Regions from separate parts of the Pantoea sp. X-Soil-TKNS-1207 genome, predicted to be linked through region 4. Evidence: predicted binding sites of a transcription regulator. Region 4 holds the regulator's gene; each other region holds the start of a gene.
What was found. The regulator PurR, encoded in region 4, represses purine synthesis genes. The targets are predictions, from matches to a motif close to CANGCAAACGTTTGCNTG.
Positions count from the first base shown of each region.

Region 1: AC6I8V_RS01735 (NCS2 family permease) is a predicted target of PurR. The motif match lies at 5,702-5,719, and genes of this name have one in related genera.
Region 2: purL (phosphoribosylformylglycinamidine synthase) is a predicted target of PurR. The motif match lies at 3,147-3,164, and genes of this name have one in related genera.
Region 3: glyA (serine hydroxymethyltransferase) is a predicted target of PurR. The motif match lies at 5,491-5,508, and genes of this name have one in related genera.

Region 1 covers NZ_AP035958.1:392,199-399,744, reverse strand. Annotated here, with positions in the region: gene AC6I8V_RS01760 (YfaZ family outer membrane protein) at 1-190, opposite strand, end outside; gene AC6I8V_RS01755 (LrgB family protein) at 336-1,031, opposite strand; gene AC6I8V_RS01750 (CidA/LrgA family protein) at 1,024-1,449, opposite strand; gene AC6I8V_RS01745 (LysR family transcriptional regulator) at 1,557-2,459, shown strand; gene AC6I8V_RS01740 (Na+/H+ antiporter) at 2,475-4,124, opposite strand; gene AC6I8V_RS01735 (NCS2 family permease) at 4,264-5,613, opposite strand; gene AC6I8V_RS01730 (glutathione S-transferase family protein) at 5,974-6,639, opposite strand; gene soxR (redox-sensitive transcriptional activator SoxR) at 6,690-7,166, opposite strand; gene soxS (superoxide response transcriptional regulator SoxS) at 7,250-7,546, shown strand, end outside.
Region 2 covers NZ_AP035958.1:3,249,079-3,256,624, reverse strand. Annotated here, with positions in the region: gene AC6I8V_RS15165 (MurR/RpiR family transcriptional regulator) at 1-131, opposite strand, end outside; gene yfhb (phosphatidylglycerophosphatase C) at 338-976, shown strand; gene tadA (tRNA adenosine(34) deaminase TadA) at 1,029-1,526, shown strand; gene mltF (membrane-bound lytic murein transglycosylase MltF) at 1,523-2,983, opposite strand; gene purL (phosphoribosylformylglycinamidine synthase) at 3,253-7,143, shown strand.
Region 3 covers NZ_AP035958.1:3,237,813-3,245,358, forward strand. Annotated here, with positions in the region: gene AC6I8V_RS15095 (ABC transporter ATP-binding protein) at 1-883, shown strand, start outside; gene AC6I8V_RS15100 (ABC transporter ATP-binding protein) at 884-1,888, shown strand; gene AC6I8V_RS15105 (hypothetical protein) at 2,154-2,744, opposite strand; gene AC6I8V_RS15110 (helix-turn-helix transcriptional regulator) at 2,994-3,635, opposite strand; gene glyA (serine hydroxymethyltransferase) at 4,124-5,377, opposite strand; gene hmpA (NO-inducible flavohemoprotein) at 5,716-6,900, shown strand; gene glnB (nitrogen regulatory protein P-II) at 6,957-7,295, opposite strand; gene glrR (two-component system response regulator GlrR) at 7,439-7,546, opposite strand, start outside.
Region 4 covers NZ_AP035958.1:1,934,219-1,941,764, reverse strand. Annotated here, with positions in the region: gene AC6I8V_RS09150 (TetR/AcrR family transcriptional regulator) at 1-196, shown strand, start outside; gene AC6I8V_RS09145 (alkene reductase) at 245-1,342, shown strand; gene gloA (lactoylglutathione lyase) at 1,454-1,861, shown strand; gene rnt (ribonuclease T) at 1,970-2,638, shown strand; gene AC6I8V_RS09130 (Grx4 family monothiol glutaredoxin) at 2,673-3,005, opposite strand; gene AC6I8V_RS09125 (C40 family peptidase) at 3,373-4,161, shown strand; gene cydH (cytochrome bd-I oxidase subunit CydH) at 4,214-4,303, opposite strand; gene purR (HTH-type transcriptional repressor PurR) at 4,589-5,614, shown strand; gene punR (DNA-binding transcriptional activator PunR) at 5,611-6,522, opposite strand; gene punC (purine nucleoside transporter PunC) at 6,632-7,546, shown strand, end outside.

The DNA.
Region 1 (7,546 bases), 1.5 Mb from region 4:
CGTAGGTGCTGCCGTCGTGATCGCTGCGCAGCCAGTTGCCGTTGAGGAACAGACCTGGTGAGGTGGTACCGAGGCCAAGGTTGAGGTTGGTGCTGTGTTCACCCACGTCAACACTGCCCTCAATCGCCTGTGCGCCGCTGCTCAGCAGGGCCAGACCCAGTACGCTTCCTGTAACAAGTTGCTTTAACATGTAATTCCACTCCATGAAGGACAATTAATTCGGCGGAAAGGGTAAACAGCCAGGCGGCAGGACACAACTTTATTTGACAGGCTTTACGTAAAAATGGGTTACGGCAGACAGCAAAACGGCCCTTGCGGGCCGTTATTTCTTGCCATTACGCCTGCCACATCAGGTGACCAATAAAGGGCGCAAGGATGACGGTGACCACCCCAGCCAGCATCATCACCAGGCTGGAGACCACGCCCTCCTGCTGACCAATCTGATAGGCGCGCGCGGTGCCTGCGCCGTGAGACGCGGCGCCAAATCCGGCCCCTTTCGCCACGCTTTGCTTGATCGACAGACGCAGAAACAGCACATCCCCCACCGCCATACCAAACACGCCGGTGATCACCACAAACAGCGCCACCAGATCCGGTTGTCCCCCAATCGGTTTCGCCGCTGCCATAGCAAACGGCGTGGTGATGGAGCGTACCGCCAGGCTGCGCTGGATCGATTCCGGCAGGGTTAGCAATCGCGCCAGCCACACCGAGCTGCACACCGACACCAGCGTAGCCGTCAGCACCCCGGCGCTCAGAGATAACCAGTGACGTTTGATGATCTCAATGTTTTCATACACCGGCACCGCAAAGGCTAAGGTGGCCGGGCCGAGCAGCCACAGCAGCCAGTGGCTTTCGGCGATGTAGTCCTGCCAGGTCACATGGGTGATAAGCAGCAGCACCACCAGCACCAGCGGCGTCATCACCAGCGGCATCAGCAGCAGTGTGCGCCAGCGGCGATAGAGGCGTTTGTTGAGGTAATAGACCAGCAGCGTCAGCGCCAGACAAATCAGGCTGATAATCAGGTCAGTCATGCTGCGCCTGCTTACGCGCGGCCCGCGCCACTTCAAAACGATAAACCCGCTCCACCACCAGCGCGGTGGAAGCCAGCACCAGCAGGGTGCTCAGCGCAATCACCACGCAGATACGCCAGCCTTCGCTGCGCAGCAAATCACTGTAGTTCACCACCGCCACCACGGCCGGGATAAAGAACAGCAGCATCTCCGCCAGCAGCCAATTGGCGCCCGCTTTGACCCAGCGCAGCGGTATCACACGCGTCATAATCAGCAGCAACAACAAAATCATGCCGACGACGTTGGCAGGCAGCGGCAAATGCAGCCAGCCCACCAGTTTGTCGCAGGCCATAAACAATCCCACATACAGCACCAGCTGCAGCGGGACGAAAACACGTTGCAGGATGTCCGTTCTGCGCGGACTCAGTGCTAACGCCATTTTCCCCTCTCCCCCGTCATTAAATCAGGTGCACAGTATAAAACGCAGGCAGAGTGTGAAAAAAATGAATTAATATTATTCAATCTATGCCAATCAGGAATACTTTTATGGACGTCCGCGCCCTGCGCTACTTTACCGAAGTGGTGCGCCAGCAAAGCTTCACCCGCGCCGCGCAGAAGCTCTATGTCACCCAGCCCACCATCAGCAAAATGCTGCGCCAGCTGGAAGAGGAGCTGGGCTGTACCCTGCTGCTGCGCGATGGGCGCAAGCTGCATCTCACCGACAGCGGGCAGGCGGTGTATCAGCGCGGGCTGGCGATTTTGCAGGAGTTTCACCAGCTGGAAGCCGAGATCGGCGATATCAACCAACTGAAGACCGGCGAGCTGCGGCTCGGTATTCCGCCGATGGTGGGGATGCAGATTGCCGGATCGATTTCCGCGTTCCGTCGCCGCTATCCCGGTGTTGAGCTGAAAATTGCCGAGTTCGGCGGTCTGACGGTGCAGCAGGCGGTGCTGGCGGGCAGCCTCGATATCGCGCTGACCGCGCTGCCGGTCGATCCCGATTTGCCCCTCAACACGCTGGAACTGATGCATCACCCGCTCTGCGTGCTGCTGCCGCGCACCGCACCGTGGCTGAATCGTACCCATCTGGCGCTGGCCGAGCTGGCGGAACATCCGCTGCTGATTTTCAACGAAGAGTTTTCCCTCAATCGCCAGCTGATGAAGGCGTTTCACCGCCTCGGCTTAACCCCGAATATCGCGGTACGCAGTGGGCAGTGGGATTTTCTGGCGGCGATGGTGCAGGCGGAGATGGGGCTGGCGATCCTGCCGGAGCCGATTTGTCAGCGGCTGGATAAGCAATCGCTGCTGTGGCTGCCGCTGGAGTCGGAACTGAAGTGGAGCCTGGGTTTGATCTGGCGTGAAGGCAGCTATTTGTCGCGCAGCGCCCAGGCGTGGATTGCCTGCTGCCGTGAGCACTGGCCGGACAACGCGCCGCGGCTGTCGGTATAAGCCGCGGCGCGCCGGTTACTCCTCTTTCTCGATCAGCAGCGCTTCCAGCAGGTCGAGATCGCGCAGCAGTTTCTGCATACTTTCGTTGGAGATTTGCTGGGTGGCGCGCAGATGGTAAACCTCGGCGCGTTCGGCACGCAGCGCCGTGAGACGGAAGCGGCGCTCCAGGTTTTCCGCAAACAGCGCGTGCTCCAGATCGTTTTTCCCCTCGGCGCGGCGACGCAGGTTGCCAATGACCCGCAGGCTGACTTCCTTCAACAGCTCGGGATCGATGTTCTCTTCGCTGTCATTTTCCAGCCGCTGCTCCATCTTATGCAGGCTCTCGATCGCCACCCCGGCCATCGCGGCACGCGCGCTTTGCAACTCGCGACGATGGCTGGATTTTTCGGTGCTTTCCATGCCGCGCAGCAGCATCGGCAGCAGCACCACGCCCACCAGCAGCGAGAACAGAATCACCCCGGTGGAGATAAAGACCAGCTCATAACGCGCCGGGAACGGCTCCCCGTTGCTGAGGAACAGCGGGATCGACAGCACACCGGCCAGCGTAATCGCGCCGCGCACCCCGGCGAAGGAGGCAATCAGCAGCTCACGCAGCGAGTAGCTGGAGAATTCCATCGGCTTTTTCTTCAGGAAACGCTGGCTGATGCGTTTCATTACCCACAACCAGCAAAAACGCAGCACCATCAGCGCGCCGTACACCAGCACGATGTCGGTGAACAGCATCCACAGCTCCACATTCGGATCGGCATTGGCCTGCGCGACTGAGGTTTCGAGGATATCCGGCAGTTGCAGGCCGAGCATCAGGAACACCATGCCGTTGAACACGAACTCCAGCATCTGCCAGACACTGTTGGCGCGCAGACGCATCGCCAGCGGCGCCTGGCGGATAATGCCGGAACGGGTGATGGTCATCCCCGCCGCCACCGCCGCGAGGATGCCGGAGACGCCGAGGTGTTCGGCAATCAGATAGGAGGCAAACGGCAGCAGCAGCAGCAGCACCGTCTGCGTTGCCGGATCGTCACCGCTCCAGCGGCTGAGCAGGCGCAGCGAGCGGCCATACAGCCAGCATACCGCGACACCGGCCACCAGGCCGCCAATCGCCACTTTAAGAAACTCGACGCTGGCGCCGCCCCAGCTGAACACCATGGTGCCCATCGCCACGGCGACGGCAAATTTCAGCGATACCAGGCCGGAGGCGTCGTTCATCAGGGCTTCGCCCTGCACAATCGACATGATTTTTTTCGGGATGCGCCCTTCCCCGACGATGCCGGAGAGCGCCACCGCATCGGTCGGCGACAGCACCGCCGCCAGCGCAAAGGCCGGGATCAGCGGAATGCCCGGCACCAGCCAGTAAATCAGATAGCCAATGCCGACAACGGTGATCAGCACCAGCACCAGCGCCAGGCCGATAATCTCGCGCCCGTGATGGAGGAATTCGTTGATGGGTGTTTTCCAGCCGTCGGCAAACAGCAGCGGCGGAATGAACAGCACCAGAAACAGTTCGGGGTCAAAATCAACATGCAGACCAAATGTTGGCACAGCGAGCATTGCACCGGCCGCAATCTGCACCAGCGGCAGCGGGATCTGAAACGGCAGAATACGCGCCGCGACACCGGAGAGAGAAACCACCAGCGTCATAATGAGAATGGTAAAGAAGATTTCCATGCTTTCCTTAGGCGAATCGTTATCGTTAAAGCGATGTTGTTGCGCTGGAAAGTGTAAAACAAAATGCCGCACGGCGGGAAAGCCCGTCGTGCGGCAGAGCAAGGAAAGCGAAAAATTCGGACTTCAGGATAATTTCAGGTCAGATGGCCCAGCCACCGGCGTAAAACGCCACCAGCGCCACAGCAATCACCACCGTGCCCAGGTTCAGTCTGCGCCATTCACCGGCGAACACGCGACCAATCACCAGCGCGGCAAAACCGAGCATAATGCCGGTGACGATGTTGCAGGTCAGCACGATAAATACCGCGGTCAGCAGGCCAGACATGGCATCAACAAAATCATTAAAATCGATTTTCGCCACGTTGCTCAGCATCAGCAGACCGACGTACATCAGCGCTGGCGCGGTCGCGTAGGTCGGCACCAGATATGCCAGCGGTGACATAAACAGGATCACCAGGAACAGCAGACCGACCACAATCGCCGTCAGACCGGTTTTGCCGCCTGCCGCCGTGCCCGCTGCGGATTCGATATAGACCGCCGCCGGTGAAGCACCGACCAGACCCGCAAACAGGCTGCTCACCGAATCCGTGGTCAGCGCGCGACCGCCGTTAATAATCTGGCCGTCTTTATCCAGCAGATTGGCCTGACCGGCCACCGCGCGGATGGTGCCGGTGGCGTCAAATACCGCCGTCATCACCAATGCCAGCACGCTCGGCAGCACGGCCGGTTTCAGCGCCCCCATGATATCGAGGCTGAACACCAGCGACTGTCCGCTGCTATCTTTCAGGCTCGGCATGGCAAACAACCCCTGGTAGCTCACCGCCGGATCGAAAATCAGGCCGATGATGGAGATCGCCACAATGGTCAGCAGGATGCCACCCGGCACGCGGCGTTTCTCCAGCCCAAAGATCGCCGCCAGGCCGACCAGCGACATGATCACCGGGAAGGAGGCAAAGTGGCCGAGTTCCACCGGCAGACCGGCAGCCGGGTTTTTCACCACCAGACCAATGCCATCGGCCGCAATCAGCAGCAGGAACAGGCCGATACCGATACCGGTGCCGTGCGCCACGCCCATCGGCAGGTTACGCAGGATCCACGCACGAATGCCGGTGACGGAGATAAACGAAAACAGCAGGCCCATCAGGAACACCGCACCCAGCGCCACCGGGACGCTGATGTGCTGACCCAGCACCAGGCTGAATGCCGTGAACGCGGTCAGCGAAATCGCACAACCAATCGCCATCGGCAGGTTGGCCCACAGGCCCATGATGATCGAACCGAAACTTGCCACCAGGCAGGTGGCGACGAACACCGCCGTTGGGGAGAAGCCCGCTTTGCCGAGCATCCCCGGTACCACGATGACGGAATAAACCATCGCCAGGAAGGTGGTTAGCCCCGCCAGCACTTCCTGACGCACGCTGCTGCCGCGTGCTGAAATATTGAACCAGGCGTCCAGTTTTCCACTGGCCGGGCGAGATTCGCCAGACATAAGTAATCCTCTGCATTTTTGTGTTGTGAGTGGCCGCACGGCCGTCGTTTGCCCGCCATCCTGGTGCGCACCTCTCTGAGGGAGAGGAAAAGCAAACGTTTACGTGGCCGCGTATCTCTGGTCATAAAGGGGGACGCAGAAAAAAGGCAAACGATTATCCGGCCTTTGTCCTGAGATTTTCAACTGCTAATCCGCACAGACACAGGATATTCCTCATCGCATAACAGAAATGCAACGTAGTTACTCTGCCCGACCGAAGAAGATGATGAGACGGAACTGACTGGAAAGATTAGACATTTCTGATGCCGTTTTCGTTGCGCAACCAGATGAAACCGCTGTTGCGCAACCTGACCGGCTGATTTAGCCGCTGAAATTAATTGGCCCACCCTGCTCAATCGCCCGTTGCCAGGCAGCACGCTGCTGCATTTCACTCAGCCAGCGCAGGCTGGCAGGCATCTCGCGCAGGCCGCTACGCGCCTGCATCGCCAGCAGCGGAAAACTCATCTGGATATCGGCAATGCTGAAGCGATTACCGGCAAAATAGGGATGCTGACTAAGATGCTGCTCGATAACGCTGCCGTGCAGCGCCAGCTGTTTGTTCAGCCAGGCTTTCTGAATCCCGGCGCTCAGCGCCCGACCGGCCGGACGCAGCAGCCAGGGCACCGGCTTTTTCCCCAGCTGGCTGAATACCAGCTTCATCACCAGCAGCGGCATCAGCGAACCCTCGGCGTAATGCAGCCAGTAACGTGCCTGAATCTGCGCCTCTTCGTCCGACAGTTTCAGCCGATATTCGGTGTCATATTTCGCTTCGAGGTATTCGAGGATCGCGCCGGATTCTGCCACCACGCGATTGCCATCGGTGATCACCGGGGATTTGCCCAGCGGATGGACTTTCTTCAATGAGTCTGGCGCCAGCAGCGTGTTTTCCCGCTGATAGCGCTTGATTTGGTAAGGCACCGGCAGCTCTTCCAGCAGCCACAGCACCCGATGCGAACGCGAATTTTCAAGATGGTGAACAGTGATCATCATGGCTTCCCGACCAGTGGATTGACCCGCCAAGTATAGATGAAGGCCTGTCAGCGTTTCTGCTCGTCCTGTTCCGGATCCAGCAATACCGCGCCTGAACCCTGCTCGGCCAACCGGTCGCCGGGGTTGCGCAGCGGGCAATCGCGCATCGACAGACAGCCACAGCCGATACAGCCATCAAGATCGTTGCGCAGACGCGTCAGCGTTTCGATGCGTTTATCCAGCTCCTCGCGCCAGTGCTGCGTCAGCGCATCCCACGCCTGCGTCGACATACGTTTGTTAGCCGGCATGTGCATCAGGCTGTCGCTCACCGTGGCAAGCGGAATTCCGATGCGCTGCGCGATTTTGATGATGGCGACACGCCGCAGCACGTCACGGCTGTAACGGCGTTGATTGCCGGTGTTGCGGGTGCTGGAGATCAATCCTTTGGTCTCGTAGAAGTGCAGCGCCGAGACCGCCACGCCGCTGCGCTTTGCCACTTCACCCGGCGTCAGCACCGGTTTGGGATAGTTGCGTTCTTTTTTCATTTGGCCCTTTACCTCAAGTTAACTTGAGGAATTATACTCGCTCCCCATTGAAACTTCGAATCTCTACTCAGAGGGAGGTGGTTATGATGCAAGAGGAAATCATTCATTCACTGACTAACTGGATCGATCAGAATCTGGATAAGACCCTGTCGATTGATGAAGTGGCGGCCAAATCAGGTTATTCAAAATGGCACCTGCAACGTATGTTCCGTACCGTGACGAAACAGACGTTGGGTGGTTATATCCGCGAACGCCGCCTGACGCTGGCCGCAGAAGCGTTGCGTCAGACGCAGCGACCGGTATTTGATATCGCTATGCAATACGGTTACGACTCTCAGCAGACATTCTCGCGTGTGTTTCGTCGTCAGTTCTCGCAAACC
Region 2 (7,546 bases), 1.3 Mb from region 4:
GATTCTTCCGCCAGTTTTTGCGAACTCAGATGCCGCGCCCGGTCCGGCTGCGACAACAAAAAATCCGCCAGCCGACGCTCATTAAGCGCCAGGCGCGGATAGAGCTGACGAATTCGCAGCAATGAACTCATGTCCGATCCTTAATCCATCTTTCTGAGTAGTACGAAATGCATGATTAACCCGATCTCAATGGCAGGGGATCTCGCATGACAGCCTGCCGACAATAAGAATAAACTATTCAGCTGGCATTGTAGTCATTGGAATTAAAAATGACGGCTTTCGCCCAGGATGCTGATGCTGGCTACACTGTAGAGCAGGCAACATAAAGGAGGGTGGTTTGACTAAGGGTACACAACGACGCGTGGTGTTTTTCGATCTCGACGGCACACTGCATCAACAGGATATGTTTGGCACCTTTATGCGTTATTTGCTGAAGCGCCAGCCGCTGAACCTGCTGCTGGTGGTGCCGTTGCTGCCGGTGATTGGCGTGGGAATGCTGATTAAGGGCCGTGCTGCGCGCTGGCCAATGAGCCTGCTGCTGTGGGCCATCACCTTTGGTCACAGCGAAGAACGTCTGCGGCAACGCGAAGCCGATTTTGCCCGCTGGTTCCGCCAGCGCGTCACCGCGTTTCCGGTGGTACAGCAGCGGCTGACGGATTATCTCAGCAGCGATGATGCGGATGTCTGGCTGATAACCGGTTCACCGCAGTCACTGGTGGAACAGGTCTATTTCGATTCAGCTTTTCTGCCGCGCGTGCAGCTGATCGCCAGCCAGATGAAACCCGGTCGCGGCGGGCGCGTGCTGGCGATGCGCTGTCTCGGTCATGAGAAAGTGGCGCAGCTGGAGGAGAAAATCGGCACGCCGCTCCAGCTCTACAGCGGCTACAGCGACAGCAAGCAGGACAATCCATTATTGTTCTTTTGTCAGCATCGCTGGCGCGTCACGCCGCGTGGCGACCTACAGCAGCTGGAATAACATCTCGATTTCGCTATAATGCGCCGCCTTTGTTGCCCGCAGGAGTTGCCCGGTGAACCCACAAACTGATGAATACTGGATGCGTCACGCATTGCGTCTTGCGCGTATCGCGTGGGAGCAGGGTGAAGTGCCGGTCGGCGCAGTGCTGGTGCAGGGCGATACGGTGATTGGCGAAGGCTGGAACCGGCCGATTGGTCAGCATGATCCCACGGCTCATGCCGAAATCATGGCGCTGCGCCAGGGCGGTAAAGTGTTGGAGAACTATCGCCTGCTCGATACCACCCTGTATGTCACGCTGGAACCCTGTGTGATGTGTTCCGGTGCGATGGTACACAGCCGGATTACCCGTCTGGTATATGGCGCGAAGGATGAAAAGACCGGCGCGGCCGGATCGTTGCTGGATGTGATTGGTCATCCGGGCATGAACCATCAAATCCAGATTGAATCTGGCGTGCTGGCCGGGGAGTGCGCGGCGATGCTGAGCGATTTTTTCCGTATGCGCCGCGAACAAAAGAAAGCGCTGCGTCAGGCGCAGCGCGGCGAAGGTTAATTCATCGCAATTTTCGGTTCGACTGCCGGGTAACCGGCGCCCAGTTCGGCTTCCAGCGCTGACTGCTGTGCCAGCCGCTTCTCCTGCTCCTGCAAATAACCCACCAGGCTTATCTGATACTTACGGATATTCTCGACGTAGTTATATGCCTCATGCCCGCGGGCAAAGCCGTAAGTGGTCTGGGCGTAATAACGCTTCTGACTCAGCATCGGCAGTCGCAGTTTCACATCGGCCCAGCTATCCGGATTGCCGCCCTGTTTGGCGGTGAGCTTGCGCGCATCCAGCATATGGGCGTACCCCATGTTGTAAGCCGCCAGCGCAAACCAGATCCGTTCATCGTCCGGGATAGTGGCGGGGACTTTTTCCATCATGCGTTGCAGATACTCGCTACCGCCACGGATGCTCTGCTCAGGGTCGAGACGGTCATTCACGTCGAGGCTATCGGCGGTATTACGCGTCAGCATCATCATGCCGCGCACGCCGGTTGGCGACGTCGCCTGCGGATTCCAGTGTGACTCCTGATAGGAGATCGCCGCCAGCAAACGCCAGTCGATGCTGCTGGCATACTTTTCAAACAGCGGCTTGATATCCGGCAGCGTGCTGTCGATGGCGCGCAGGAAAGTACGGGTATCGACATAATCGAAGGTGCCGACGTGGCCGAGATACTTCTCCTCCAGCCGCGCCATCGCGCCTTCTTCACCCATCTGGCTGTAGAAGTCGAGCATAGCCGCATTCAGGCTGTCATCTTCTTCATTACGCGGCAGATACCAGGTGACCGGTTCTTCGTCGGTAATATCAAAGGCGACCGCCAGCTGGGGATGGATACGCTGTAACAAACCAATAGTGACAGAATCACCGACGGTGTAATCCAGTTTGCCATCCGCTACCGCTTCCAGCAGCGCTTTTTGCCCCAGATCGGTAGCAATGGACCAGTCGAGATCGGGATAGCGGTCAGCTTTAGCGGAACGTAAAGTTGACAGGTACGCCGATCCGGACTGCACAATCAGGCGGCCTTTCAGATCGCCAAGGTTTTTCGGCCGAGGCTTATCAATGCGGTACACCAGCTGTTGCGACACCGAGTAGTAGCTCGGTCCGGTCTGGTAACGGGCGATGCGATCGTTATTGTAAATCAGGCCCGCAGCCAGCAAATCTGCTTTACCATCATCGAGATCGTCAAACAGGTCGCTCAGGTTCGGGCGTACCGTCACCTGAAGTTTGACGCCAAGATAATCGGCGAAGCGCTTTGCCAGCTCGTAATCCATACCGACTGGTGCATTATTGATGGTGTAGTAAGTCAGCGGGGAGCTAACGGTACTGATGCGCAGCACTCCCCGTGATTTGATCTGCGATATCGCGTCTTTGCCACCCCCGTACCAGGGGATCGACGGCCACAGTGCCAGCGCAAGTAGCACGGTGATCAGACCGATAAACAGATAGTTTATTTTCAGGCGTTTCAAATAGTTGTCTCTCGCTGGCTCTAAGGCCTCTGTCTTTAAAAGGCAGTATTGATCTTCTTTGAACTCCCAGAGCGAAGGGCATTTTGCGCAACAAAGCGAGTCGGAGCAACTTTTATAGCAAGATTTGCGCAAATTTCAGGCAAATCCGGTGAGTCATAAATTCTGCGCAAACGGTTTCGTAACCGGTGCTGTTTCTCTATAATACGCCCCGTTTTCCCTGTTGCGCCCAATGAAGCGTCGCCCGGCGCTTCGAAGACGAGAGATCTTTAATGATGGAAATTCTGCGTGGTTCGCCCGCCCTGTCGGCATTTCGTGTAAACAAACTGCTGACCCGCTTTCAGGACGCTCATCTGCCGGTGAGTGATATTTACGCCGAGTACGTCCATTTTGCCGATGTCAGCGCGCCGCTGAGCGCGGACGAAAAAGCCCGCCTGCAACGTCTGCTGAAATACGGTCCGTCTCTCGCCGAACATGCGCCACAAGGGCGTCTGTTGCTGGTGACGCCGCGCCCCGGCACCATTTCGCCCTGGTCTTCCAAAGCGACCGACATCGCTCACAACTGCGATCTGCCGCAGGTACGTCGTCTGGAACGCGGTATGGCGTTCTACGTGCAGGCACCGCAGCTGACCGAAGCGCAGTGGCAAACTCTCGCCAGCCTGCTGCACGACCGCATGATGGAAACGGTGTTTGTCGATCTCAACGATGCGCAGCAGCTGTTCGCTCACCATGAACCGCAGCCGCTCAAAAGCATTGATGTGCTGGGCGGTGGCCGTCAGGCGCTGGAGCAGGCCAACACCACGCTGGGCCTGGCGCTGGCCGATGACGAAATCGACTACCTGCTGGACGCCTTCAGCAAACTGGGCCGCAACCCGAACGACATTGAACTCTATATGTTCGCGCAGGCGAACTCTGAGCACTGCCGTCACAAAATTTTCAACGCCGACTGGATTATCGACGGCGAAAAACAGCCGAAGTCGCTGTTTAAAATGATCAAAAACACCTTCGAACAAACGCCGGATTACGTGCTGTCTGCCTATAAAGACAACGCGGCGGTGATGGAAGGTTCTGAAGTCGGCCGTTACTACGCCGATGCGGAAAAAGGCGAATACGATTTCCATCAGGAAGAAGCCCATATCCTGATGAAGGTGGAAACCCACAACCACCCGACGGCGATTTCACCGTGGCCGGGTGCTGCGACCGGTTCCGGTGGCGAAATCCGTGACGAAGGCGCAACCGGCCGTGGCGCGAAGCCGAAAGCTGGCCTGGTCGGCTTTTCGGTCTCCAACCTGCGTATTCCTGGTTTTGAACAGCCGTGGGAAGAGAACTTCGGCAAGCCTGACCGCATCGTCACCGCGCTGGACATCATGACCGAAGGCCCACTGGGCGGCGCAGCGTTTAACAACGAATTTGGTCGTCCGGCTCTGAACGGCTACTTCCGTACCTATGAAGAACGCGTTAACAGCCACAACGGCGAAGAACTGCGCGGCTATCACAAGCCGATCATGCTGGCTGGCGGCATCGGTAACATCCGTGCCGATCATGTGCAGAAAGGCGAAATTGTAGTTGGCGCTAAGCTGATCGTGCTGGGTGGCCCGGCGATGAATATCGGTCTGGGCGGCGGTGCTGCTTCGTCGATGGCGTCTGGCCAGTCTGATGCCGACCTCGACTTCGCTTCGGTGCAGCGCGACAACCCGGAAATGGAACGTCGTTGCCAGGAAGTGATCGACCGCTGCTGGCAGCTGGGTACGGCCAACCCGATTCTGTTTATTCATGACGTCGGCGCGGGCGGTCTGTCCAACGCGATGCCGGAGCTGGTGAGCGACGGCGACCGTGGTGGCCGTTTCAATCTGCGCGATGTGCTGAGCGATGAGCCAGGCATGAGCCCGCTGGAAGTGTGGTGTAACGAATCTCAGGAACGTTACGTACTGGCGGTGGCCCCGGAGAAACTGGCGCTGTTTGACGAGCTGTGTAAGCGCGAGCGCGCACCTTATGCGGTGATCGGTGAAGCCACCGAAGAACTCCACCTGAGCCTCGACGACACGCATTTCGACAACAAACCGATCGATATGCCGCTCGACGTGCTGCTGGGCAAAACGCCGAAGATGACGCGCGACGTTGTCCGTCAGCAGGCGAAAGGCGAAGCATTGCAGCGCGACGGCATTACCCTGGTCGACGCGGTCAATCGCGTGCTGCATCTGCCGACCGTGGCTGAGAAAACTTTCCTCGTGACCATCGGCGACCGTTCGGTGACTGGCATGGTCGCCCGTGACCAGATGGTGGGACCGTGGCAGATCCCGGTAGCCAACTGCGCGGTGACCACCGCCAGCCTCGACAGCTACTACGGTGAAGCCTTCGCCCTCGGCGAACGCGCCCCGGTCGCGCTGCTCGACTTCGCGGCCTCCGGTCGTCTGGCGGTGGGTGAAGCATTGACTAACCTCGCGGCGACGGCGATTGGTTCGCTGAAGCGCGTGAAGCTGTCGGCGAACTGGATGGCTGCGGCGGGTCACCCTGGTGAAGATGCCGGTCTGTATGAAGCGGTGAAAGCGGTGGGCGAAGAACTTTGTCCGGCGCTGGGCATCACCATTCCGGTGGGTAAAGACTCGATGTCGATGAAAACCCGCTGGCAGCATGGCAACGAGCAACGCGAGATGACGGCACCGCTGTCGCTGGTCATCACCGCGTTTGCCCGCGTAGAAGATGTGCGTCGCACCGTGACGCCGCAGTTGCAGGCCGATCAGGATAACCTGCTGCTGCTGGTGGATCTCGGCAACGGCGCGAATACCCTCGGCGCGACCGCGCTGTCGCAGGTTTATCGTCAGCTCGGCGACAAACCGGCCGACGTACGCGACGCCGCCCAGCTGGCAGGCTTCTTCAACGCCATCCAGGCGCTGGTGGCTGAGCAGAAACTGCTGGCCTACCACGACCGCTCCGACGGCGGCCTGCTGGTTACGCTGGCAGAGATGGCGTTCACCGGCCACTGCGGCATCGACGTGGATATCGCGGCGCTGGGCAGCGATACGCTGGCTGCGCTGTTTACCGAAGAACTGGGCGCGGTGATTCAGATCAATGCCGCCGATCGTGACGCGGTGCTGAAGACCTTTGCCGATCACGGCCTGACTGGCAACGTACATGTGATTGGCCAGGCGCTGCCGGGCGATCGCTTTGTGATTCATTCCGGCGAGCACGCGGTATATAGCGAAAGCCGCACCACGCTGCGTACCTGGTGGGCAGAGACCACCTGGCAGATGCAGCGTCTGCGTGACAACCCGGCCTGCGCCGATCAGGAACATGAAGCGAAGAAAGACGACAACGATCCTGGTCTCAACGTGCATCTGACCTTCAAACCGCAAGAAGACGTGGCTGCGCCGATGATTGCGACCGGTGCGCGTCCACGCGTGGCCGTGCTGCGTGAGCAGGGCGTCAACTCCCACGTTGAAATGGCGGCGGCGTTCCATCGCGCTGGCTTTACCGCTGTTGACGTACATATGAGCGACCTGCTGGCCGGTCGTCGCGGTCTGGAAGAGTTCCACGCGCTGGTTGCCTGTGGCGGCTTCTCCTACGGTGACGTGCTGGGCGCCGGCGAAGGCTGGGCGAAATCGATTCTGTTCAATGGCCGCGTGCGCGATGAGTTCGAAAACTTCTTCCATCGTCCGCAGACCCTGGCGCTGGGCGTGTGCAACGGCTGCCAGATGATGTCCAACCTGCGTGAGCTGGTGCCGGGCAGCGAGCTGTGGCCACGCTTCGTACGTAACCAGTCAGAACGTTTTGAAGCGCGTTTCAGCCTGGTCGAAGTGGCTGCCAGCCCGTCGCTGCTGCTGGACGGTATGGCCGGTTCGCGGATGCCAATCGCGGTATCGCACGGTGAAGGTTTCGTTGAAGTGCGCGATGGCGCGCATCTGGCCGCGCTGGAAAGCAAAGGTCTGGTGGCGCTGCGCTTTGTCGATAACTTCGGCAAGGTGACCGAGAACTACCCGGCGAACCCGAATGGTTCACCGAACGGCATCACCGCGGTAACGAACGAAAGCGGTCGCGTCACCATTATGATGCCGCACCCGGAGCGTGTATTCCGCACCGTCAGCAACTCCTGGCACCCGGCAGAGTGGGGCGAGGATAGCCCGTGGATGCGTATCTTCCGTAACGCGCGCAAACAGCTGGGTTAATCATTATCGGCGGGTGCGTATCAATACGCACCCTAGGTTATTGATAAAGCTGCCTTTATGTAGGGTCGGCATTTATGCCGACCTTTTTAATGCCCGCAAAGGTAGATCTGTTTTTATGTAGGGTCGGCATTTATGCCGACCTTTTTAATGCCCGCAAAGGTAGATCTGCTTTTAAGTAGGGTCGGCATTTATACCGACCTTTTTAATGCCCACAAAGGTAGATCTGCTTTTAAGTAGGGTCGGCATTTATGCCGACCTTTTTAATGTACGCAATTTACCCAACTGTCGGAAAACAGCGACATAGGGCTATCCCCTCTGTCGTCAAAAGGTGACATTTAACCCATTGAAATTGCTGAAGGGATTTTTTGCTGCCTGATCGCGTTGCTAATCAGCGACACTTTTT
Region 3 (7,546 bases), 1.3 Mb from region 4:
CGAAATCCTCGGGTTAGTCGGTGAATCCGGCTCCGGAAAAAGCGTCACGCTACGCTCGCTACTACGCCTGATGCCGCCAAATGCCGAGGTTTCCGGCTCAGTCAGATGGCGGGGACGTGAGACGTCAACCCTGAAACCGGCCGAGCTGCGCACCATTCGCGGCGGCGAAATCGCCATGATTTTTCAGGAACCGATGATTGCCCTCAATCCGGTGTTAACCGTCTGGCGACAGATAGAGGAAAGCCTGTCCGCGCATACCGATTTGAACCGCCGGCAGCGCCGTCAGCGAGCCATTGAACTGTTAACTCAGGTGGGTATCCCCGCGCCGGAGCTGCGCCTCGACGATTATCCGCACCAGTTCTCTGGCGGTATGCGTCAGCGCGTGATGATTGCCATCGCGCTGGCGGGCAGCCCACGTCTGCTGCTGGCTGACGAACCCACCACCGCGCTGGACGTCACTATTCAGGAGCAGATCCTCAAGTTGCTGTTCAGCCTGCGTGACCAGCTCGACATGGGGATTATCTTTGTCACTCACGATCTCGGCGTAGTTGCCCAGCTGTGTGATCGTGTGGCGGTGATGTATGCGGGACGCATCGTCGAAACGGCCCCCGTTGAAGAGATTTTCAGCCAGCCCCGCCATCCTTACACCCAGGGGCTGATCGCCTCAGTGCCGCAAAGTGGCGGCGAACGCAAACCGCTGCTGTCGATTGAGGGCACACCGCCTTCGCTGCTCGATCTGCCGCAGGGGTGCAGTTTTAACCCACGCTGCCGCTATAAAACCGACCTTTGTCTCAGTCAGGTGCCCGCGCTGGAGACCCTGAATGCGGCGCATCAGGTTGCCTGCCATCATCACGCCAGCCTTAAACTGTCGGAGGGCGTTTAAATGAGTGAAATGACGCTCCCGATTGTCAGCGTTGAAGAAGCCATTGTGCACTTCCCGGTCACGCAATCGATCCTCGACAAAATCCAGGGCAAGCCACGTCAGTTTGTTCAGGCGCTGAATGGCGTCCGACTGGAGCTAATGCCGGGAGAAACGCTGGGCGTGGTGGGTGAATCTGGCTGCGGCAAGTCGACGCTGGCCCGCGCGATGGTCGGCCTGCTGCCAACTAACGAAGGCAAAATCTATTTCAATGGCCGGGATATCGCCACCCTGCGCGGCAAAGAGCGACGCAGCTTTAACCGCCAGGTGCAGATGATTTTTCAGGATCCGTACAGTTCACTGAACCCGCGGATGACCGTCGGACAAATGCTGACCGAGGCGCTGTCGGTACACAAGATGTGCCTGAAAGAGGCGATTCCGGCACGTATCCGTGAGTTGATGGCGCTGGTGCGACTGCCGCTCGATGCCATCGACAAACTTCCCCATGAGTTTTCCGGCGGCCAGCGTCAGCGGATTGGTATCAGCCGTGCTCTGGCGGTGGAGCCAACGGTGCTGATTGCTGATGAACTGGTTTCAGCGCTGGATGTTTCTGTGCAGGCGCAGGTGGTTAACCTGCTGCTGGATTTACAGCAGAAGCTCAACCTGACGGTGCTGTTCGTCGCTCATGACCTGCGGCTGGTCAGGCATATTTCGCACCGTGTGGCAGTGATGTATCTCGGTGAGGTGGTGGAAATTACCGACACTGAAACGCTGTTTAACCGGCCGCTGCATCCTTATACCCAGGCTTTGCTGCGCGCGGCACCGAGCATGGACCCAGCCGATCGTGGCAGAAACGTCAGCCTGACTGGCGAATTACCCAGCCCGCTGTCTCCCCCTGCCGGTTGTCGGTTCCATACCCGCTGCCCCTATGTGACCGATCGCTGCCGCACCGAGCGGCCTGTTCTTGCGGTGAAATCGCATGGCCAGCGCGTAGCCTGCCATCTGGTGCCAGTTGAATCACGGCAATAAAAAAGGATGGCTTTGGGGCAATCATAGTGCGTCCTGCATTCGCATCTGGAGTTACGCCTAAGCGGTAGCTAATGTGACCAGCGTACTTATTCCAGATAACGATAATGAGCCCCTGACCGGAAAGAATATAGATTCAAGCGATTGGGTCAGGCAGCAGGGACAGATCGCTATGAGGAAGCTGGGTATCTCCTGATTGGCAGGACGGGAGACACCCAAACTGATTTATCTCCTTACCACCACGGAATTGTATCAATCAACAAACCATTTATTGAGGTTCGCGCCATAGTGGAAAGAGTTCAGGAAAACCCTCAATACATAATGGAGGGCCGGCATCATGATACCCCCATCGCCTGAAATGGGAACGAGTGCTAAACCTTGTACACTCCAGATAACAAGGGAATTTATCATTATCGGCCATAGCGTGTAATGTGTTGAATAAATCAGTCAGTACACCTCCTCCACGAAACAAACGCTTTATGGCAATAAGAGGGATGTAGTAATGAGGAGGTGTTTGGGGATGGTAATGCTCCAGGCCCTGTGTATATACAGCTGCTATTGAATAGTAAGAACCACATACTTCTCGTATGTGATTATCAATTATGGAAAAATCCTCCTCACTCTTACCCAAAGCTTCGGGCCTAAAATAGACCAAAACCCCCACATTGTTTTCAGCAAGCAGAACACCGCCACGTTTTATGGCTAGTTCAAGGTAAATGCGAAAGTAATTACGCAACATATCGATACGTTCTTCCGGCTCACTAAACAAAGCTTCATGTACAGGATCGTTATAAAACTCCTCAGCCAGAAGATCACATACCTCATCCAGCTCTGATTCCTTAGCGTGCCTACAGTTCATTGTTAAATCCTTTTATTTCCACCCAAAAAAAATAATGAGTAAACTTAAACAATTCCATTCAAAACACAAACACCAAGCGACATCTGCTAAATTATCCCCTGAGGTGATATCACAAGCAACACCACTATTTTTGATCTTATGCAGCACATTGTTTTTATTATTTTTTATTTCAATAAATTACGCATAAAAGGCATGGGATACATTTGTTAAAAAATCAGAAAAATATCATATCAATATAATAGATTACATTTATTTCATTGATGGAGAGGAAACAACATTGAGTTCAATTCCTAAGCTAATGGCATGTTTTGCATTTTTTACGCCCATTTTTTTGACAATATGTCCCATGTGGAACTTGATTGTACTAACGGAAAGACTCAGGATACTGGCCACTTCAGAATAAGTTTTCCCCTTACTACACCAGTAAAGTATTTCAGCCTCACGGGAAGAGAGCACATTCTCATCAGTTTTATTTTCTTCCCTGTAGACATCGAGTAACATTTCGTGGATGTAAATCAATACTCCCTGAAGCTCATCTGTATGTTTATTGATAATATCATCAACTTCAGCCGTCAAAAATTTATCTATGTAAAACAGAAGCATTGCCAGGTTGTTATTATGGTCATGAAGAACAAAAGCGTGACCGCGTGTAATATTGTGGCTTTTTATCTTTTCAAAAATTCGCTTCACTGTCCACATGGAGTTAATCTTCAGGTTTTCATCCCAGGAGAAAGAGGAAAATCTATTTAACGCATTAATAATAACGGGATCGACGTTTTGATATTTATTACTAAGATAGTTATCAGCTATCTCATCAGGAAAATCGCTGATAAATATCATCTCATCCATGTTCTTTTTATTCATCACCAAATATATATAGTTCACCTTCACATACTTTTCCAGGCGCTTTTCCAGGCACTCTTTTATATATTTGTTTTTTCCGCATTTGAAAAGAAACCTTTTCTCATTTTTTAATTTCCTCGTCCGCTAATGCGAAGAAAGCTACTGACGTTTTAAGGGTAATTTCAGACTTTGTAATATCAAACATATAGCATCAAACTTCCGACTAAAAAGTCAACACCAAATATAGGATATATTACATGAGGATGGATGGTCGGGTTATGAGGAAATTTTCGAACTGGTACGAAAACTCTGACCAGAAACCAAAGCTTACACGTAACGAAAATTTAGGTTTGCTCAGATTTGCAGATAAAGATGAGTATAAAAAAAACTTGATAAGCTGAGGAGAAAGTCAGCTGCCAATGTTCTTAAGTTAAGCTCCGAGACAAATTGATAATATCGCAGCTGGCTGAGTAAGTTCCATAAAAAAGGGCTCATGATGAACATGAGCCCTTCTACTTTAGTGTACTTAAACGCTATCAGGCATAAACCGGCAGACGTGCGCAGATATCCAGCACTTTCTGTTTGGTGCGCTCGATGGTCGCTTCGTCGTTGATGTTGTCCAGCACATCCGCAATCCAGCCAGCCAGTTCACGAACGTCGGCTTCTTTGAAACCACGACGGGTGACAGCCGGAGTACCGATACGGATACCGGAGGTCACGAACGGGCTTTTCGGATCGTTCGGTACGCTGTTTTTGTTGACGGTGATGTTGGCACGGCCCAGCGCGGCATCCGCTTCTTTACCGGTCAGGTTTTTGCTCACCAGGTCAATCAGGAACAGGTGGTTGTAAGTACCGCCAGAAACGATGTTGTAGCCGCGCTCAAGCAGCACTTCCACCATCGCTTTCGCGTTTTTAGCAACCTGCTGCTGGTACGATTTGAACTCTGGCTCCATCGCTTCTTTGAACGCTACCGCTTTACCGGCAATCACATGCATCAGCGGGCCGCCCTGACCGCCAGGGAATACCGCGGAGTTCAGTTTTTTGTACAGCTCTTCGTCACCGTTTTTCGCCAGGATCAGGCCGCCACGCGGACCCGCCAGGGTTTTGTGGGTGGTCGAGGTCACGATATGCGCATGAGGAACCGGGTTCGGATAGACGTCAGCGGCGATCAGGCCGGCAACGTGTGCCATATCAACGAACAGCCACGCGCCAACGCTGTCAGCGATTTCGCGCATTTTGGCCCAGTCACACACACCTGAGTAAGCGGAGAAACCACCAACGATCATTTTCGGCTTGTGGGTTTTCGCCAGCTCAGCCAGTTCGTTGTAGTCAATTTTACCGGTTTCATCGATGCCGTACGGCACCACGTTATACAGCTTACCGGACAGGTTAACCGGTGAACCGTGGGTCAGGTGACCACCGTGCGCCAGGTTCATGCCCAGAATGGTGTCGCCCGGCTGCAGCAGCGCGGTGTAAACAGCGAAGTTCGCCTGAGAACCGGAGTGCGGCTGCACGTTGGCGTAATCTGCGCCGAACAGGGCTTTAGCGCGATCGATCGCCAGCTGTTCAACGATATCAACGTATTCACATCCGCCGTAGTAGCGTTTGCCCGGATACCCTTCCGCGTATTTGTTGGTGAGCTGTGAACCTTGCGCCTGCATAACGCGTGGGCTGGTGTAGTTTTCAGAAGCAATCAGTTCAATGTGCTCTTCCTGACGCACTTTCTCTTGCTCCATCGCCTGCCACAACTCGGCATCATAATCGGCAATGTTCATATCACGCTTTAACATCCGCATCTCCTGACTCAGCAACTTTTTTAACGGCAGTTTAAGCCCCGCTAAGGGGCGAAGGCCCACAGTGTAAACCGTTTTGTCAGGTGACGGTAGCAGCAATCCCCTCTTTTTACGCAAACGATTGGCATGGCGCTGGAACGGGTTTTTTACGCATTTTTGCAACGCAGAGAATCACGATATTTCCTCAGGATGATGCGGAAAAAATTTCAGGTTTGCGAGCCAGGCTCCATCTGAAATCCGATATCCCTGAGCATTCAGGGTGATTTACAACCGTTGCGCTTCGATAATAAGATGCATTTAAAATACATTTTTTAAAATGCAATGAGGGTCTCACCATGCTCGATGCGCAAACCATCGCCACCATCAAATCTACCCTGCCCGCTATCGCCCAACTTGGCCCGCAGCTCACCGGTCATTTTTATCAGCGTATGCTGACGCGGCACCCGGAACTGAAAGATGTGTTCAACATGAACAATCAGCGCAGTGGCGGCCAGCGTGAAGCCTTGTTCAACGCCATCTGCGCCTATGGCAGCAACCTGGAGAACCTTGACGTGCTGCTGCCAGCGGTGGAAAAAATCGCCCAGAAGCATGTCAGCCTGAATATTCAGCCGGAGCAATACGCCATTGTGGGTGAAAACCTGCTGGCGAGCATCGAGGAGCTGCTGAATCCGGGCGACGCGGTGTTGCAGGCCTGGGGTAAGGCCTATGGCGTGCTGGCGGAGGTGTTTATTCAGCGTGAAGAGACGATTTATCGCCAGTCTGAGGCAAAAACCGGCGGCTGGCGCGGCGCGCGTGATTTCCGCATTCGCGCCATTGATGCACAAAGTTGCGTGATTAAAAGTTTCGAGCTGGAACCGGTGGATGGTGAAGCGGTAGCCGATTTTCTGCCCGGCCAGTACCTGGCGATCAGCCTGCGGCCGGATAGCGCGGGACATCTGCAACATCGTCAGTATTCCCTGACCCATCAACCCAATGGCCAGCGCTATCGCATTGCGGTGAAACGAGAAGATAAAGGCGCCGTATCCGGCTGGTTGCATGACGAGGCTCAGGTGGGCGATGTGGTGCAGTGCGCAGTACCGGCGGGTGATTTCTATTTGCAGGTGGCGCCACAGACCCCCGTGACGCTGATTTCTGCCGGTGTTGGCCAGACGCCAATGCTGGCGATGCTGGCCGCGCTGGCCGCAGACCCGCATCCGGCGGCGGTGAACTGGCTACATGCAGCTGAGAGTGGCAGCCAGCACGCCTTCGCCGATGAAGTCAAAACGCTGGGCGCGCGCCTGCCGGACTTCAGCAGCCATATCTGGTATCGCCAGCCCTCCGCTGACGACAACGGGCGTTACGATAGCCAGGGCTTGATGGATTTAGCCAGCGTCTCCGCCGCCCTGAGTCATCCCGATCGCCAGTTCTGGATCTGTGGTCCGCTGCCGTTTATGCAGTTTGTCGCGCGTCAGTTACTGGATGCCGGCGTTGACGCCGCGCGCATCCACTACGAAGTCTTCGGCCCGCATAAGGTGCTGTAAAAGAAAAAGCCCGCAGCGCGGAGCGTTGCGGGCCTTTTATCAATCTCAAAGCGCGATTAAATCGCCTCTTCGTCCTCTTCGCCGGTACGGATACGTACCACGCGCGCTACGTCGAATACGAAGATCTTACCGTCGCCAATTTTACCGGTCTGCGCGGTTTTCATGATGGTCTCAACGCAGGTATCAACGATATCGTCGCCCACCACCATTTCGATTTTCACTTTCGGCAGAAAGTCGACCATGTACTCGGCACCGCGATACAGTTCGGTATGACCTTTCTGGCGACCAAACCCTTTCACTTCGCTAACCGTCATCCCGGTGATGCCAACTTCCGCTAACGCTTCACGTACGTCATCGAGCTTAAATGGTTTGATAATTGCATCGATCTTTTTCATGTCAGATCCTTTTTTCACTCCCTCCGTGGCCGGACGGGTAACAGATAGTATAAGTGTTCCTGCCGCTGCCGCTGGCTCAGAGCCATCGGTGGCGGCAAAACAGGACGATCTCCTGCTTTCCGGGCGTACGCTGCGGCAGAAAGCTACTCTTTAAAATCGCTGGCGTCCAGTTCATGGCGCGACAGCAGCTTATAAAACTCAGTACGGTTGCGTCCAGCCAGACGCGCGGCATTGGTGACATTTCCTTTCGT
Region 4 (7,546 bases):
GATCGGCGCCTACGCGCGTTGTCTGGCTGAGGTGGCGACAGAACAAACGCTGCCCTACGGGCAAAGCCCGCAACAGCTGGCTGAGCGCTGCTATTTGCTGTGGCTCGGCGCCAGTTTGCAGAGCAAAATTTCACGGGAATCAGGCCCGATAAGCCTGGCGCTCGATACTATCGAACAGTGGCTCAGTCGCCACTGATTTTAAAAACCGCAGTCTCTAGTCGACCGGTCTAATACAGGAGTCATTATGGCGAGCAAACAGCTGTTCTCCCCACTTAAAGTTGGTGCGATTACCGTACCTAACCGCGTTTTTATGGCCCCTCTGACGCGTTTGCGCAGCATTGAGCCGGGCGATATCCCTACTCCGTTGATGGCCGAGTATTACCAGCAGCGTGCCAGCGCCGGGCTGATTATCACTGAGGCAACGCAGATTTCTTTCCAGGCGAAAGGTTATGCAGGTGCACCCGGTCTGCACACGCAGCAGCAAATCGCCGCGTGGAAAGTGATTAACGAAGCTATCCACGGCGCGGGCGGTCATAGCTCGGTTCAGCTGTGGCATACCGGTCGTATCTCTCATCATAGCGTGCAGCCGCAGGGTCTGCCGCCGGTCGCGCCTTCCGCACTGGCTGCGGGTACGCGCACCTCGCTGCGTCAGGCTGACGGCACAGTGTATCGTGAAGATACTTCGCTGCCGCGTGAGCTGAGCGTGGCGGAAATCCAGCAGATTGTGGCGGATTTCGGTCAGGCCGCGGCCAACGCGCGTGAAGCTGATTTCGATCTGCTGGAGCTGCACTCGGCGCACGGTTATCTGATGCACCAGTTCCTGGCACCGGATTCCAACCAGCGCACCGACGAATACGGCGGTTCGATTGAGAAACGCGGCCGTTTCGCGCTGGAAGTGGTTGATGCTGCGATTAAAAACTGGTCTGCCGACCGTATCGGCATCCGTATTTCTCCGATTGGTTCTTTCCAGAATCTGTCGAACGGCCCGGATGAAGAGGCCGCGGCGCTGTGGTACATCTCCGAGCTGGGCAAACGTAAACTGGCTTACCTGCACCTCTCCGAGCCGGACTGGGCGGGTGGTCAGCCTTATAGCGATGCTTTCCGTGAGAAAGTGCGCGCGCTGTTCCCTGGGGTGATCATCGGTGCCGGTGCCTACAGCGTGGAAAAAGCGGATGACCTGATTCAGCGCGGCCTGATTGATGCGGTCGCCTTTGGCCGCGACTTCATCGCCAACCCGGACCTGGTCGAGCGCCTGCAACAGGACGCGCCACTGAACCCGCAGCGCCCGGAGAGTTTCTACGGCGGCGGTGCCGAGGGTTATACCGACTACCCCAGCCTGTAATAAAAACCCGACTGCCGCACCGGATGTGCGGCAGTGCTGTTTCTTCAGGGCGTTAACTCGCTATACTTAGCGTTTGTGTCATTCCCTGATGACTTTTAAAAAGAGGATGTTATGCGTTTACTTCACACCATGTTACGCGTTGGCGATCTGCAACGTTCTATCGATTTCTACACCCGTGTGCTGGGTATGCGCCTGCTGCGTCAGAGCGAAAATACCGAATACAAATACACCCTGGCTTTTGTTGGTTACACCGAAGAGAGCGAAGGCGCGGTGATTGAACTGACCTATAACTGGGGTGTTGACAGCTATGACCTCGGCAACGCCTACGGCCACATCGCGCTGGGCGTGGATGATGTTGCCGCGACCTGCGATCGTATCCGCAACGCCGGTGGCAAAGTGACCCGTGAAGCTGGCCCGGTTAAAGGCGGCACCACGGTGATTGCTTTTGTTGAAGATCCGGACGGCTACAAGATCGAGCTGATCGAAAACAAACATGCCGGACACGGCATCGGCAACTAAGCCAGCCTGCCAGCCTGCGCTTTTGCCGGCTGGCACTCCTCATCTGCTGCACCCTCTCGCGATTTTTGCCATAATGCGCGCTGCCCCATTTATTGCTATGAGATCCTGATGTCTGAATCGAACGCCTTAAACGCTCTCCATCAACGCTTTCGCGGCTTTTATCCCGTGGTCATCGACGTCGAAACCGCCGGTTTTAATGCGAAGACCGATGCCCTGCTTGAAATTGCTGCGACCACACTCAGGATGGACGAGGACGGCTGGCTGCACCGCGACGAAACGCTGCATTTCCATGTCGAACCTTTTGAAGGCGCGATTCTGAATCCTGACGCGCTGGCGTTTACCGGGATTGATCCCAGCAACCCACTGCGTGGCGCGGTGAGTGAATACGACGCCCTGCATGCAATTTTTAAGATGGTGCGCAAAGGCACCAAAGACAGCGGCTGTAATCGCGCGATTATCGTGGCGCACAATGCCACCTTTGATCACAACTTTCTGATGGCAGCCGCAGAGCGCGTCGGCCTGAAACGTAACCCGTTCCATCCGTTCGCCACGTTTGATACCGCCGCATTAAGCGGGCTGGTGCTGGGTCAGACGGTGCTGGCAAAAGCCTGTAAAGCGGCGGGCATGAATTTCGACAGCACTCAGGCGCATTCCGCTCTGTATGACACCGAGCAAACGGCCATTCTGTTTTGCGAGCTGGTGAACCGCTGGAAACGGCTGGGCGGCTGGCCGCTGCCGTACAGTGACGATGAGTCGGCAGACGACGCCGAAGAGTGACAAAAAAAAGGCCGACGATTGTCGGCCTTTCTCATTATTCTGCTTCTTTATACTTCTCAGCAGTTTCTTTGATCAGCGGCAGGAGTTCACCACGCTGGAACATCTCAACGATGATGTCGCAACCACCAACCAGCTCGCCATCAACCCACAGCTGCGGGAAGGTTGGCCAGTTGGCGTATTTCGGCAATTCAGCACGGATATCCGGGTTCTGCAGGATATCAACATACGCGAAGCGCTCACCGCAGGCAGACAAAGCCTGTACCGCCTGGGCAGAGAAACCGCAGCTTGGCAGTTTCGGCGAACCTTTCATGTACAGCAGGATCGGGTTTTCTGCGATCTGGCGCTGAATTTTTTCAACAGTACTCATTTTTGCCTTCCTTAATCCGTCACTTCGTGTTTGTTTATTGTAGCGACTTCACCCCCGCACTGAAAACGGGATTTTGCATCGCGATGCTGATAATCGCCATGTTTGTTAAGTTCCGGCATGACAAATAACATTTTCATATCATTAATAAGCATTAACCGATTAATAATTAGCAATAATTGTGCTGTGTTAACCGGCTGAAATCGCTCATTTTTGCCCCATATCGAGTCTCGTAACAGATTAATGGAAAAATGCCTTACCTTTTGGAAAAAAAGTGGATTAGAATCATCACGGCACTGATCATTGATCAGATTATTCTAACTTAGCCGCAGGCTGTTTCTTATCAGACTGCTTAACCTGTAACCGGACTATGCGTTTACTTATTACGCTTTTGATACTGGCTTTCGCCCAACTGTTTTTTAATGTGGCTTCTGCTTCCCCGCAGGCGCCCGTCAATGTCAGTTTGCATAAAGCAGATAAAAAGAGTGCGCGCGAAGATGAACGTCGCAAACGACGTCCGGTGAAAACCAGCACGAAAAAATCCCGTCTGGCCAGCGTTCAAAAGTTAAGACTGAAAAAACAGCCGAAAACCGAAACCGCACTACACAAAACCACCAGCAAAAAATCCCTGCTGAAACAATCGTCGAAGAAAAAATATGGTCATCAGCGTCTGGCGAAAAGAACGTCCGAGCTGGATGAGGATACTGGCGATCTCACCACCATCAAAATGAGCAAGTCACACCGTCAGCGCTACCAGAAAGCGCGTGAAACGGCGATGAATAAGCTGATGGGACAGATTGGCAAACCCTACCAATGGGGCGGCACGTCACCGCATACCGGCTTCGATTGCAGCGGCCTGGTGTGGTATGCCTACAAAGATCTGGTGAAATACAAATTCCCGCGCACCGCGAACGAGATGTACCACCTGCGCGATGCGGCACCGATTAAGCGCGATATGCTGGAGAAAGGGGATTTGGTGTTCTTCCGCATTAACCATCGCGGCACCGCCGATCACGTTGGGGTTTACCTCGGCAACGGCAAATTCATTCAGTCACCGCGTACCGGTAAAGATATTCAGATCAGCGCGTTAGGCGAGGATTACTGGCAGAAGCATTATGTCGGCGCGCGGCGGATGATGACGCCAAAAACCATTCGCTAAACATGAGATCGAAAAAAAGCCGGACACTGATTTTCAGGTCCGGCTTTTTTTATTAATGAAGGATCGCGGTGAAGCTGAACACGATGATCATTAGCAATGCGCCAACCGTAGTACCCAGCGCCAGTTTCAGGTCTGTACTCATCACAACTCCTTAGTCACATTAATTGAAGGGTTAATGCGATTTTCGCACAGCGCCCGGTAAAAATCTCGTCTTATCCGCGCCAGCTTGCTAGAATCGCCGCCTTTCGTTGCGCAACAGATTTTGCGCACGCTGTGTTTGCGGCAAGATGAAGCGATATTGACTGATAGTTAACGCCTTTTTCAGTCCTTAATGCCCCCAAAATCGGGGCGCAAAACCATTAGCAGACGCAAACGTTTAACAATATACTTATCAGTAAGTTGCGATAAGCCCGGGAGTACCATTTTCATGGCAACAATTAAAGATGTGGCGAAACGCGCCGGTGTCTCCACCACCACCGTTTCGCATGTCATCAACAAAACGCGTTTTGTCGCGGAAGAGACGCGTAACGCCGTATGGGAAGCGATTAAAGAGCTGCATTATTCGCCGAGTGCCGTGGCGCGCAGCCTGAAAGTCAACCACACCAAAACGCTGGGGCTGCTGGCAACCTCCAGCGAAGCGCCCTATTTTGCTGAAATTATTGAAGCGGTGGAAAACCACTGTTTCGATCGCGGCTATACGCTGATTCTCGGCAATGCGCATAACGATCTGCAAAAGCAGCGGGCCTATCTGTCGATGATGGCGCAGAAACGTGTCGATGGCCTGCTGGTGATGTGTTCTGAATATCCCGACGACCTGCTGACCATGCTGGAAGAGAACCGCAATATCCCGATGGTGGTGATGGACTGGGGTGAGTCGCGCGGTGATTTTACCGATACCGTACAGGACAACGCTTTCCAGGGGGGCTATCTCGCCGGTCGTTATCTGATTGAGCGCGGCCACCGCGACATTGGCGCGATCCCCGGTCAGATGGAACGCAACACCGGTGGCGGCCGCCATGCCGGTTTTCTTCAGGCACTGAATGAAGCAGGCATCACCGTGCGCCCTGAGTGGATTGTGCAGGGCGATTTTGAGCCGGAATCCGGCTACCAGGCGATGCAGCAGATCCTTAACCAGAAGCAGCGCCCGACCGCAATCTTCTGCGGTGGCGACATCATGGCAATGGGCGCCATTTGCGCCGCCGACGAGATGGGTTTGCGCGTGCCGCAGGATATTTCCGTGATTGGCTATGACAACGTGCGCAACGCCCGCTACTTTACCCCAGCGCTGACCACGGTCCACCAGCCCAAAGCGCAGCTGGGCGAGAAAGCGCTGGAGATGCTGCTCGATCGCATTACCAGCAAGCGTGAAGATCCGCAAACCATCGAAGTTCAGCCGACATTGATTGAGCGTCGCTCAGTGGCTGACGGCCCGTTCCGCGACTATCGCCGTTAAGCAACGGTTTCGCTCAGCCATTCGTGGTTGAGCGTCTCTGCATCGCCAAGATAGGCCAGCAACCAGCCCAACGCCGGAGAGGCGCGCTGTTCTGACCAGCTGACGCAGCAAGGGCTGTCCGGAAACGGCGTTGGCAGCAGCAATTCGGTTAAGCCGCCGCTGTCCAGCAGCGGCCGGGCTAAATGACCTGGCACCATCCCCACGCACAGCCCGGCCAGCAAGCAATCCAGCCCGGTCTCCCATTCCGGCACCACCAGGCGACGCTGATTATCCAGCGTCCAGGTCATGCGGCGCGGCAGCGCCCGCGAGGTATCCTCCAGCACCAGCGACGGCCAGGCGCGCAGTGTCTCCTCATCCAGCAACGCGCTATTCGCTAACGGATGATCGGGGCTGACAACGCAGCGCCAGTTAAGCGCCCCCATATCCTGAAAGGCAAAACGTCCCCCCACCGGAATCGCCTGGGTGGCACCAATCGCCACATCAACCCTGCCGTCCGCCAGCGCATCCCAGACGCCATTAAACACTTCGTAGCTGATAATCAGCTCCATATCGGGAAAGTGGCGATAAAAATCTTTCACCAGCTGCCGGGTACGTTGCGGTTTAACGATACAGTCAACCGCAATGCTGAGCTGACCACGCCAGCCATTGGCCAGCTGCTGACACTGACGCCGGGTGGCCAGCATTTTTTTGATAACACCGCGACCTTCGCGCACAAAATGCTCGCCCGCAGCGGTCAGCACCACTTCCCGATGCTGACGTTCAAACAGCGGCACCGCCAGCCAGGTTTCCAGCTGACGGACCGTATAGCTGATGGCAGAAGGTACGCGGTGCAGCTCCTGCGCGGCTGCGCTGAAACTGCCGGTACGCGCCACGGCATCCACCACCTCAAGGGCATATTCTGACCACATTTTTTTGCCTGCAAATTTTTTGATAGCACTTTGCAAATATTAGCGTTTCACAAAGGCCGCCGCACCCTTTTACACTCCCCCGCGTTCAACCTGCCAAAAGAGAATTACCATGTTGTCATCAAAAGGATTTCTACCCTGGCTTGCGTTACTCAGCATGCTGGGCTTTCTTGCTACGGATATGTATCTGCCTGCATTTGGTGCTATGCAGCAGGATTTTGCCACCGCACCCGGCACCATCAGTGCCAGCCTGAGCCTGTTCCTGGGCGGATTTGCCTGTGCGCAGGTGTTCTGGGGACCCCTTTCCGATCGTTTCGGCCGTAAGCCTGTTCTGCTGGCGGGATTAGTGATTTTTGCCCTTGGCTGCCTTGGCATGTTGTGGGTCACGGATGTACGTCTGATGCTGGCCCTGCGTTTCGTGCAGGCCGTAGGCGTGTGCGCTGCCGCAGTGAGCTGGCAGGCGCTGGTGGTGGATCGTTATCCGCGCGCGCAGGCGAATAAGGTGTTCGCCACCATTATGCCGCTGGTAGCGCTCTCTCCCGCGCTGGCTCCGCTGTTAGGTGCCTGGCTGATGGGCCATTTTCACTGGCGCAGTATCTTTGTGCTGCTGACGCTGATCACTGTCGTGCTGTTGATAGGTACCCTGAAACTGAGCAGCCCTGCCCGTTCCAGCGCGGCGCGCGTTGCGCAACCCGGCTGGCTGAGTTTACTGGCTTCGCGGATTTATAGCGGCAACGTGCTGATCTACTCCGCCTGTTCCGCCAGCTTTTTTGCCTGGCTGACAGGCTCGCCGTTTATCCTCGCCGATGCGGGCCTCTCCCCCGCGGATATCGGCCTGAGTTATATACCGCAAACCATCGCGTTTCTGATTGGCGGCTTTGGCTGCCGCGCGTTGCTGAATCGTTTTCAGGGCAAACAGCTGCTGCCGTGGTTGCTGGTGATTTATAGCCTGAGCATTATCAGCCTGTTTGCCGTCGCCCAGCTGCCAGCCCCTGCCCTGTGGGCGTTATTGCTGCCGTTTTGCGGT